Regions from separate parts of the Streptomyces sp. NPDC005374 genome, predicted to be linked through region 3. Evidence: riboswitches for the same ligand, from Rfam matches in the RefSeq annotation. Region 3 holds a riboswitch; each other region holds the start of a gene.
The links. A riboswitch is a leader RNA that binds a small molecule or an ion and turns the genes downstream of it on or off. The one in region 3 is predicted to bind cyclic di-AMP.

Region 1 (3,267 bases), on a different contig from region 3:
GGCCTCCCGCCTCGCCAAGGCGCTCGGTCTGCTGGCCGACGCCCTCAGGGCGCCCGCCTTCGCGGACAGCGAGATCGAACGGCTCGTCAACAACCGGCTGGACGAGATCCCGCACGAGCTCGCCAACCCCTCCCGCCGTGCCGCCAAGGAGCTCTCCAGGGAGCTGTTCCCTGCGGACTCGCGCATGTCGCGCCCGCGCCAGGGCACCGAGGAGACGGTCGAGAACATCGACTCCGCGGCCGTGCGCGGCTTCTACGAGAAGCACGTGCGCCCCGCCACCGCGACCGCCGTGGTCGTCGGCGACCTCGACGGCATCGACCTGGACGCGCTGCTCGGCGACACCCTCGGTTCCTGGACCGGCTCCACGGCCCGGCCGCGGCCCGTGCCGCCGGTGACCGCCGACGACACCGGCCGGGTCGTCATCGTGGACCGCCCCGGCGCCGTCCAGACCCAGCTGCTGATCGGCCGCGTCGGCGCCGACCGGCACGCGCGCGTGTGGCCCGCGCAGGTGCTCGGCACGTACTGCCTCGGCGGCACCCTCACTTCCCGCCTGGACCGTGTCCTGCGCGAGGAGAAGGGCTACACCTACGGCGTGCGCGCGTTCGGGCAGGTCCTCAGGTCCGCCCCGGACGGCTCGGGCGCCGCGATGCTCGCCATCAGCGGCTCCATCGACACCCCGAACACCGGTCCCGCTCTGGACGACCTCTGGAAGGTACTGCGCACCCTCGCGGAGGGCGGCCTCACCGACGCCGAGCGGGACGTCGCCGTACAGAACCTCGTCGGCGTGGCGCCGCTCAAGTTCGAGACGGCGGCGGCCGTGGCGGGCACCCTGGCCGACCAGGTAGAGCAGCACCTGCCCGACGACTTCCAGGCGACCCTGTACCAGCAGCTCGCCGCGACCGGCACCGTCGAGGCCACAGCGGCCGTGGTGAACGCCTTCCCGGTGGACCGGCTGGTGACGATCCTGGTCGGTGACGCGGCCGCCATCAAGGAGCCCGTCGAGGCCCTCGGCATCGGCGAGGTCAAGGTCGTGTCGGCCGAGTAGAGGGACCGGCAGCAAAGGCGCCACAGGGGCCCTGGTGACGGAAGCGCCACCAGGGCCCTTTGGATGTCCAGGCTTCTTAGATGTCCGAATTGGGCAGGAGGTTGCCTGTCTGGCCTGTGGGATGCGCCTCAAAAACCGTGATCGGTTTGGGGATTGAAAGTCGGCCCGCTTAGCGTCATCCCGGCTGTTCGTCAGGCAGTGCGCCGCGTCCGTGGCACCGGACAGTCATCGCCGAGTCCCCGCATGGCGCGAGCCAGGGGAGCCGGGGACCCACATGTGTTGTCCCTGGGGTGAATCGGACGCCCGCGCGAGCTCGCGAGGGGCCCGTAGGAGACCTTCCTGCTCCGAACCCGTCAGCTAACCCGGTAGGCGAGAAGGAAGGAAAGGACCAGCCACCACATGGCGTTCACCTGCGCCGCCGGGAAGCACCGTCGGCCCAGCCGGATGAAGCGCACCACCGCCCGTGCGGCGGGCGTCGCGGCCCTCGCCACCACCGGCGTCATCGGCACCATCGCCGCCCCGGCGCTCGCCGCCGAGAACTCCGTCGAGCAGACCGGGCTCATGCCCGTCGTCAGCGTCGGCGAGTCCCTCTCCGCCCAGCTCGACGCCCAGGCCGCCGCCCAGCAGCAGGCCGCCGAGGAGAAGAAGGCCGCGGCCGAGGCCAAGAGGAAGGCCGAGGCGCGGGCCAAGGAGGAGCGCGAGGCCAAGGAGCGCGCCGCCCGCGCCGCCGAGCGCGAGCGCCTCAACAGGTTCGTCACCCCGATCTCCGGCTCCTACATCTCCACCGGCTACAAGACCGGCGGTTCCCTGTGGTCCTCCGGCAGCCACACCGGTGTCGACTTCCACGCCGCGAGCGGTACCTCCGTCCACGCGGTCGGCCGCGGCACCGTGGTGGAGACCGGCTGGGGCGGGGCGTACGGCAACGAGATCGTGATCAGGATGGCCGACGGCACGTACACCCAGTACGGCCACCTGTCGTCCATCGGCGTCTCGGTCGGCCAGTCGGTCACCCCCGGCCAGCAGATCGGCCTGTCCGGCGCGACCGGCAACACCACCGGGCCGCACCTGCACTTCGAGGCCCGCACCACCGCCGAGTACGGTTCGGACATCGATCCCGTCTCCTACCTCCGCTCGCACGGCGTGAGTGTCTGACGACGTACCGCGAGATCTTCTTCGGCCCCGGCTCCTGTGAGCCGGGGTTTCGTCGTTTGCAGTGGCCCGCTGTCCAAAAAATATCCCTGGATTCCGGCCCGCCGTCGGAAATTCCCGCTCATTGCAATAGAGTCACTGAACACACGTCAATCGGAGACGTTTCACGGGGATTAAGACGGAGGTCGGGCATGCGTATTCCGGCGCACTCGGTATGCACTGCTATCCGGGACGACATCGTCGCCGGTGTCTACGAGCGCGGCGGCCGGCTCACCGAGGAACTGCTCGCCCGCCGCTACGGCGTCTCCCGCGTCCCCGTCCGGGAGGCCCTGCGCACGCTGGAGGCCGAGGGCTTCGTGGTGACGCGCAGGCACGCGGGCGCGTGCGTGGCCGAACCGACCGAGCAGGAGGGCGCCGACCTCCTGGAGATGCGCATGCTGCTGGAGCCGCTCGGCGCCTCCCGGGCCGCCCAGCGGCGCACCGAGGCCCATCTGAAGGTGCTGCGCGGCCTGGTCCGGCTGGGCCAGGAGCGGGCCAGGAGGGGCAACAGCGAGGATCTGCGCTCCCTGGGGGGCTGGTTCCACGAGACGCTCGCCCAGGCCTCCGGCAGCCCGGCCATGACCTCGATGCTGACCCAGCTGCGGCACAAGATCGCCTGGATGTACGTGGTGGAGGCGCCCGCCAACCCGGTGGAGTCGTGGGCGGAGCACGGTGCGATCGTGGATGCGGTGGCGCGCGGGGACGGTGAGCGGGCGCGGGCGATCACGGCACTGCACACCGAGCGCTCGAGCGTGGTGCACCGGCTGCGGTTCACCTCCAACGGTGAGCGCGCGGACCGTGTGAGGACCTCGCAACATCCTGTAAACGTGACGGGCCTGCGGCATTAACACGGGCACCGTATACAAAGAGAGAGTAATTCGCGGGAGACTATTCATGCTGCCCGTGAAATGGAAATGCGAAGGGCCCGCCCGATAATTCGGACGAGCCCTTCGGTGGTGTTTTACGGCACTGTGCCGCGGAAAGCTCAGACGGTCTCGGGAAGCTCTTCGAGCCCCTCGGCGACCAGCTTCGCC
Region 2 (3,267 bases), on a different contig from region 3:
CAGGAGATGGTCCGCCATCTGCTCGAGGGCGGCCGGCGCCGCGTCGGCATGGTCACCGGGCCCCTGGACATGCCGGGCGGCCCCGACCGGCTGGCCGGCTACCGGGACGTGCTCGCCGAGGCGGGCCTGCCCTACGACCCGGCGCTCGTGGTCGAGGGCGACTTCCGGCGCAGCGGCGGCGAGCGGGCGGCCCGGCGGCTGCTCGCCCAAGCACCCGACATGGACGCCGTGTTCGTCGCCTCCGACCTCATGGCGCTGGGTGTCGTGGGCGTCCTCCAGCAGTCCGGGCGCTCGGTCCCCGGTGACATCGCTGTCGGCGGCTTCGACGACTCCCCGGCCGCCACCGCCATCGCCCCCGCCCTGACCACCATGCGCCAGCCCTTCGACCGCATCAGCGCCGAGATGGTCCGCATGCTCCTCGCCCAGATCGCCGGCGAGGACACGGCCGGGGTGATCCTCCCGACGGAACTGGTGATCCGGGACTCGGCGTGACCGGAACCGGAACACACGTCAACGGATGTGAAAGCAGCAGCCGTCCGGTTCGCGTCGAGTCGATGGGCCCAACCATCCGTATTCTCTGATCATGGCCGCCTCCCCCGCATATTCACTCATCGCCACGGACCTGGACGGCACGCTGCTGCGTGCCGACGACACCCTCTCGGACCGGTCGTTGGCCGCGCTCGCGCGAGTGGCGGCGGGTGGGGCCCGGCATCTCGTCGTGACGGGTCGGCCGGCGCCCAGAGTGCGGCCCCTCCTCGACGACCTGGGCAGCACGGGGCTCGCGGTGTGCGGGCAGGGCGCGCAGGTGTACGACGCCGGCGCGGACCGTCTGCTGTGGTCGGTGAACCTGGACCGGGAGCTGGCCGAGACCGCGCTCGGGAAGATCGAGGCCGAGGTGGGGCAGGTGTACGCGGCCGTGGACCAGGACGGCGTGGACGGGCTGACGCTCATCGAGCCGGGGTATCTGATGCCCCACCCGACGCTGCCCGCCGTGCGGGTCGACCGGCGCGACGACCTGTGGTGCGAGCCGATCAGCAAGGTGCTGCTGCGGCACCCCTATCTGTCCGACGACGAGTTGGCGGGGACGGCGCGCTCGGTGGTGGGCTCACTGGCCACGGTCACCATGTCGGGGCCCGGAACCGTCGAACTCCAGCCATGCGGCATCACCAAGGCGACGGGCCTCGCGCTGGCCGCCGAACACCTGGGTCTCGGGCCGGAGGTGACGATCGCCTTCGGGGACATGCCCAACGACATCCCCATGTTCGACTGGGCGGCCCACGGGGTCGCGATGGCCAACGCCCACCCCGAACTCAGGGCCGTGGCCGACGAGGTGACCCTGTCGAACGAGGACGACGGCATCGCCGTCGTCCTCGAAAGACTGTTCCCTGAGGCGTAGTTCCTAGTACGCGCCCCAGACGTTGTCGATCGACCCGTACCGCTGGGCCGCGTAGTTGCAGGCCGCGGTGATGTTCGCGACCGGGTCGTACGGGTCCCACAGCGTGTTGGACACGTGGTAGGCGTTGAACGTCGGGTCGATCACCTGGAGCAGGCCCTTGGACGGGGTGCCGGCGGCCGCGTTGGAGTCCCAGTTGTTGATGGCCCACGGGTTGCCGGAGGACTCGCGGATGACGTTGCGGTAGATGCCGTTGTAGGAGCCGGGTATCCCGTGCTCCGCCATGACGGCGAGGGAGGCCCGGATCCAGCCGTCGAGGGTGTTGGAGTACCCGAGCGTGGTCGCGGTCTGCACGGTCGGGGTGGCCGCGGACGCGCTGGTCGCGCCGAGGAGGGGGAGCGCCAGTACGGCGGCTCCGGTGCCGAGGACGGCGAGCTTGCGGGCCAAACGGCTCTTGCGGGGGGTGCGGTGCTGAGCGGCAGCGGGCATGGCGAAGTTCCTCTCCGTCGCCTGCGAGGTGAGCTGTCGGGTTCGGGCGGGAGTTGCCCGGCCATGCCCGCAAAAGGCATGACTTCACCCCGAGCCGTACCGGTATGCCCGAAGACATCCCGATCCGGCGACTTACCTGGTTCCCCCGCTCCTGCCGTGGTTTCTCGGTGGGTGTATGGGCGGTGGCAGGATTCGGCGTCCGCCCGACAGGCCGGGAACGTATGCGAGAGCACATGTCCGGAACAAGTGGCGAATTCACATGCCATGCCTATTGACCTTGGTAAGGGCGATTTAGGGCACTTGATCCTTTGCGACAGCAAGCCTCAACTGACGCACAGGGAAAGGCGGATCGGTGCATTCCGGATGCGTGCGGATCCGTGGGGTCGGGTGAGCCAAGTCACGCGTGATCGCAAGAGGGGTAAAACGGTCAAGAGTGCCCAACTCGTGGTCAACCGCCCGTCCGTGGGTTCCGCTTCTCCCGCGTCCGGTGCGACGCTTCATGGCCGGCCTCGCGGGAAGGCCGCACGTTCACGCGTGGGTGGAGTCGCGCAGGGCACGTGTGAAACGAGAAGGGCTTCCCGGGCGGGTCCGGGACAGGTTCGAGGCAGGTCCGGGTCGTGCCCGGGTGAGTCGGGGCCGACCCGGGTCCGGACATCAGTGACTACTTACCTACAAGTCGATGGATATCCGTTCTTTTCACGTGATCAAAAACATACCGACCGTGATCCGATACCGCCCGGCATGGACGGGGCGGGCGCTATCGGTGATCCAAAGGTGACCGGATACGCTGACTCGAGTGATGGCAGCGACCTATCGACATTCCGTGTAACCGCCAGTAGACACCAGCAGACAGGAGACCCCTCGTGACCGTCGTCGGGCCGTTCGGGCTGAGCGTGCGGGACCAGGCTCTGGAAGCCGATGTCCAGGCCGGATTGGCGGCTGTCGAGGAGGGACTGCTCGAGGCCACCAAGAGCGAGGTTCCCTTCATCACGGAGGCCGCCCAGCATCTGGTGCGGGCGGGCGGCAAGCGCTTCCGGCCGCTGCTGGTGATGCTCGCCGCCCAGTTCGGGGACCGCCATGCGCCGGGCGTCGTGCCGTCGGCCGTCGTGGTGGAACTGACCCACCTCGCGACGCTGTACCACGACGACGTCATGGACGAGGCCGCCGTGCGCCGCGGCGTCGACAGCGCCAACACCCGCTGGGGCAACTCGGTGGCCGTGCTGACCGGCGACTTCCTCTTCGCCCGCGCCTCGCACATCCTGGCCGACCTCGGCCCCGAGGCGGTCCGGGTGCAGGCCGAGGCGTTCGAGCGCCTGGTCACCGGGCAGATCCTGGAGACGGCCGGCCCGATGGACGGCCGGGACCCGGTCGAGCACTACCTCGAC
Region 3 (3,267 bases):
CGCCGCTGCGGCGGCGTGGGACACGGCCCAGGAGAACTGGGTGAGGGCGGCCGCGGCTGCGGCGCCCTTGAAGACGGTGCGTCGGTCGACGCCGGACACTGTGACCTCCGAAGGCCTTAGAAAGCGCTTGCACGGCTACGGAGTTCACTGTGTCCCCACCCTCCCCCGCCTGTCGACGCTCCAGGCACGTCTGCCACAAGACCGCAATGAAGTGATCATGAAGGCGCAAGGACACCAGCAGGAAACACCGAAGGCCGGACCCGGGGATCGGGGTCCGGCCTTCGGTGGCACAGGGGAGCGTCAGCCGACGGCGACGCCCTTCGAGCGGAGGTAGGAGACCGGGTCCACGTCCGAGCCGTAGTCCGGCGTGGTGCGGATCTCGAAGTGCAGGTGCGGGCCGGTGACGTTACCGGTCGCGCCGGAGAGGCCGATCTGCTGGCCCTCGGTCACGGTCTGGCCGGCCGAGACGGAGAGCTGGGACAGGTGGGCGTACTGCGCGTAGTAGCCGTCGTTCAGCTTGATGACGACCTGGTTGCCGTAGGCGCCGCCCCAGCCCGCGGAGACGACCGTGCCCGCGGCCACGGCCTTCAGCGTGGTGCCGGTCGGGACGACGAAGTCGACGCCGGTGTGGTACCCGCTGGACCACATGCTGCCCGCCACGCGGTAGCCGGTGCCGATGGTGGCACCGCTGACCGGAAGGGCATAGCCGCTGGAGCCGGCGGTGTCGGAGCTCTGGGTGACGGCCGTCGAGTTCGACGACGACTTCGACTCGGTCTGCTCGGCCTTCGAAGAGCCCGAAGCGGAGGCGGAGGACTCGGTCTTCGCCGCGCTCCTCTTGCCGATCGAGAGCTTCAGACCGGGGTGGATGAGCGAGGGGTCGTCGCCGACGACCTGGCGGTTGTCGGCGTAGAGCTTCTTCCAGCCGCCGGTGACATTCTGCTCGTCGGCGATCTTCGAGAGATAGTCACCGGTCCGCACCGAATAGGTGCGCACGGTCGCGGCCTTCTTCTTCGCGGCCGTCTTTTCGGCAGTCTTCTCAGCGACCTTCTGCGTCACCGGAAGCGACTGGACGGCCTTTTCCGACACCGACTGCGAGGTGGCGGCGTGAGCGCCGGTGGCCCCCATGAGCGGGAGGGCGAGCGCGGCACCCCCGGTTCCGGCGACGGCGATCGAGCGGGTGAAGCGCTGGGGCTTCGGACGGCGGTGCTTACCCTTCGCGGGCATGGCGGATTCCTCTCCGGCGCCTGCGAGGTGAGCTGTCGGGTGCGGGCTGGAGATGCCCGGCCGCGCCGAGACGCGGCTTTACCCCAAGCCTGTTCCGGAGACCGGAACAGACGTACTGCCTGTGGGTCCCCCGCTCCTGCCGTGTACGGGTGAGTGTGTGCGGAATCCGTTCGGCGGCAGGATTGGGCGTCCGACCGGATCGGTGGCGAACGTAAGCGAGCAAGACGCAAAGGGACAAGTGAGAGGTTCCCTGTGAATGCGTTCCTGTTGATCGCTTATGAGAATTAACGGTCACCCTGCGTGAATCGGACGCCAGGCGCCCGGCCCAAATCCCCATGAAAACCATGAGAATTACGTGAACATGACGCGCGACACACCGTCACCGATATGACGCTCCTCACGCCACGGATTCACAGACACTCACACCCTGGAAGGAGTTGGAATTAATCCATCAATTCGGACAGAAGCCCTAGATGCGACGGAGCCGGATAACTGTCGCATCGAGATCGCCCCGCAAACGAGTACGAAGTCCGTGGTGCAGCAATACGGCCCCTCGGTGAATTTCGCCCGTTTCGGGGCATTCATACGATGCTGCCGGGTCGAGCCCGCGCAATCGCAATGCGGGAACGGGCTCGCCGTAGTGCTGCGCCTGGAGGCAGGCGAGGACGACGGTCTCGTCCCCCAGGACGTACTGCACCGCACTCAGGCCACCCCGCGGAGGCCGCAGCCGGTAGAGGTCGCCGCGCTGCACCAGGGGCCGGATCTCCTTGTAGAGATCCACCCACTCGCGAGCCTCGGCGAGCTCCTCCTCGGTCCACTCCTCCAGATCCCCGCCGACCCCGAGCACCCCGGCCATCGCGCTCACGAACCGGAACCGAAGGGAGCTCACCCGGCCGTTGAGCTGGGTGTTGGGGCTGTCGGTGACCCAGGCGGCCATCACGCGCGCGGGATGGATCTGGCTGAAGCCGTGCTGGATGACGAGCCGGTCGAGCGGGTCGGTGTTGTCGGAGGTCCACACCTGGTCGGTACGGCTCATCACCCCGAGGTCGATCCGGCCGCCGCCACCCGAGCAGGACTCGAAGGCAACGCCGGGGTGGGCCTCCCGCAACCGGTCCAACAGGGCGTAGAAGCCGCGCACATGGTCGACCCACAGGCGCTGCGGGTACGCGTCGCCGGGCCAGCCCGCGTCGGTGAAGCAGCGGTTGAAGTCCCACTTCACGTAGTCGACCGGGGCCGAGGAGAGCAGCGTGTCGAGCTGCCCCCACAGGTACTCCTGGACGTCCTCACGCGCGAGGTTCAGTACGAGCTGGTTGCGGAACTCCGTCTGCTTCCGTCCCGCCTGGAACTGCACCCAGTCCGGATGGGCGCGGTACAGCTCGCTGTCCGGGTTGACCATCTCCGGCTCGACCCAGATACCGAACTGCATGCCGAGAGCACGCACCTGGTCGCCGAGCGGCTTGAGGCCGGAGGGGAACCGGTCGGGGTTGGGCGCCCAGTCACCGAGCCCCGCCCGGTCACTGGTGCGGGCGCCGAACCAGCCGTCGTCGACCACGAACAGTTCGACGCCGATCGCCGCGGCCCGCCTGGCGAGGGCTTCCTGCTGCTCCTCGGAGATGTCGAAGTTCGTGGCCTCCCAGGAGTTGAACAGCACGGGCCGGTCCTGGTCCGCGTCCGGGATGACGTACGCCCGCTGGTAGGCGTGCCAGGCCCGGCTCGCGCCGCCGAAGCCGCCGTCGCTCCAGAGGCCGGCGAAGACGGGGGTGGTGAAGGACTCCCCGGCCGCCAGGCTCAGCAGCCCCGAGTCGTCGTAGCCGGCGCCGCCGGTGATCTGCACGCGTGCGTCGGGGAGTTGGGCCACCGCGATCCGCCAGGACCCCGACCAGCCGAGGGCGCAGCCGTAGACCTCGCCGCGTTCCTCGGTCGCGTCGGTGTCGAGCGCCACCCATGGCAGGTGCTGGTGCCCGGTGTGGCCGCGGCGGCTGCCGATGACCTTGTCGCCATAGGTGAGGGGGGCCTGGGTGAGCTGGGACTCGGCGGCCCAGC

Region 1: it holds a riboswitch for cyclic di-AMP, as region 3 does, so the genes downstream of both, ACFYRX_RS09040 (M23 family metallopeptidase) here and ACFYRX_RS21705 (peptidoglycan DD-metalloendopeptidase family protein) in region 3, are expected to answer to the same signal.
Region 2: it holds a riboswitch for cyclic di-AMP, as region 3 does, so the genes downstream of both, ACFYRX_RS04440 (transglycosylase SLT domain-containing protein) here and ACFYRX_RS21705 (peptidoglycan DD-metalloendopeptidase family protein) in region 3, are expected to answer to the same signal.

The regions. Positions count from the first base shown of each region.
Region 1 covers NZ_JBIAKA010000003.1:130,087-133,353, forward strand. Annotated here, with positions in the region: gene ACFYRX_RS09035 (M16 family metallopeptidase) at 1-1,045, shown strand, start outside; cyclic di-AMP (ydaO/yuaA leader) riboswitch at 1,265-1,432, shown strand; gene ACFYRX_RS09040 (M23 family metallopeptidase) at 1,445-2,197, shown strand; gene ACFYRX_RS09045 (GntR family transcriptional regulator) at 2,386-3,081, shown strand; gene ACFYRX_RS09050 (HPr family phosphocarrier protein) at 3,219-3,267, opposite strand, start outside.
Region 2 covers NZ_JBIAKA010000001.1:945,115-948,381, reverse strand. Annotated here, with positions in the region: gene ACFYRX_RS04450 (LacI family DNA-binding transcriptional regulator) at 1-492, shown strand, start outside; gene ACFYRX_RS04445 (HAD family hydrolase) at 584-1,396, shown strand; gene ACFYRX_RS04440 (transglycosylase SLT domain-containing protein) at 1,400-1,882, opposite strand; cyclic di-AMP (ydaO/yuaA leader) riboswitch at 1,888-2,090, opposite strand; gene ACFYRX_RS04435 (polyprenyl synthetase family protein) at 2,746-3,267, shown strand, end outside.
Region 3 covers NZ_JBIAKA010000008.1:173,613-176,879, reverse strand. Annotated here, with positions in the region: gene ACFYRX_RS21710 (Tat pathway signal sequence domain protein) at 1-99, opposite strand, end outside; gene ACFYRX_RS21705 (peptidoglycan DD-metalloendopeptidase family protein) at 301-1,224, opposite strand; cyclic di-AMP (ydaO/yuaA leader) riboswitch at 1,229-1,390, opposite strand; gene ACFYRX_RS21700 (alpha-galactosidase) at 1,694-3,267, opposite strand, start outside.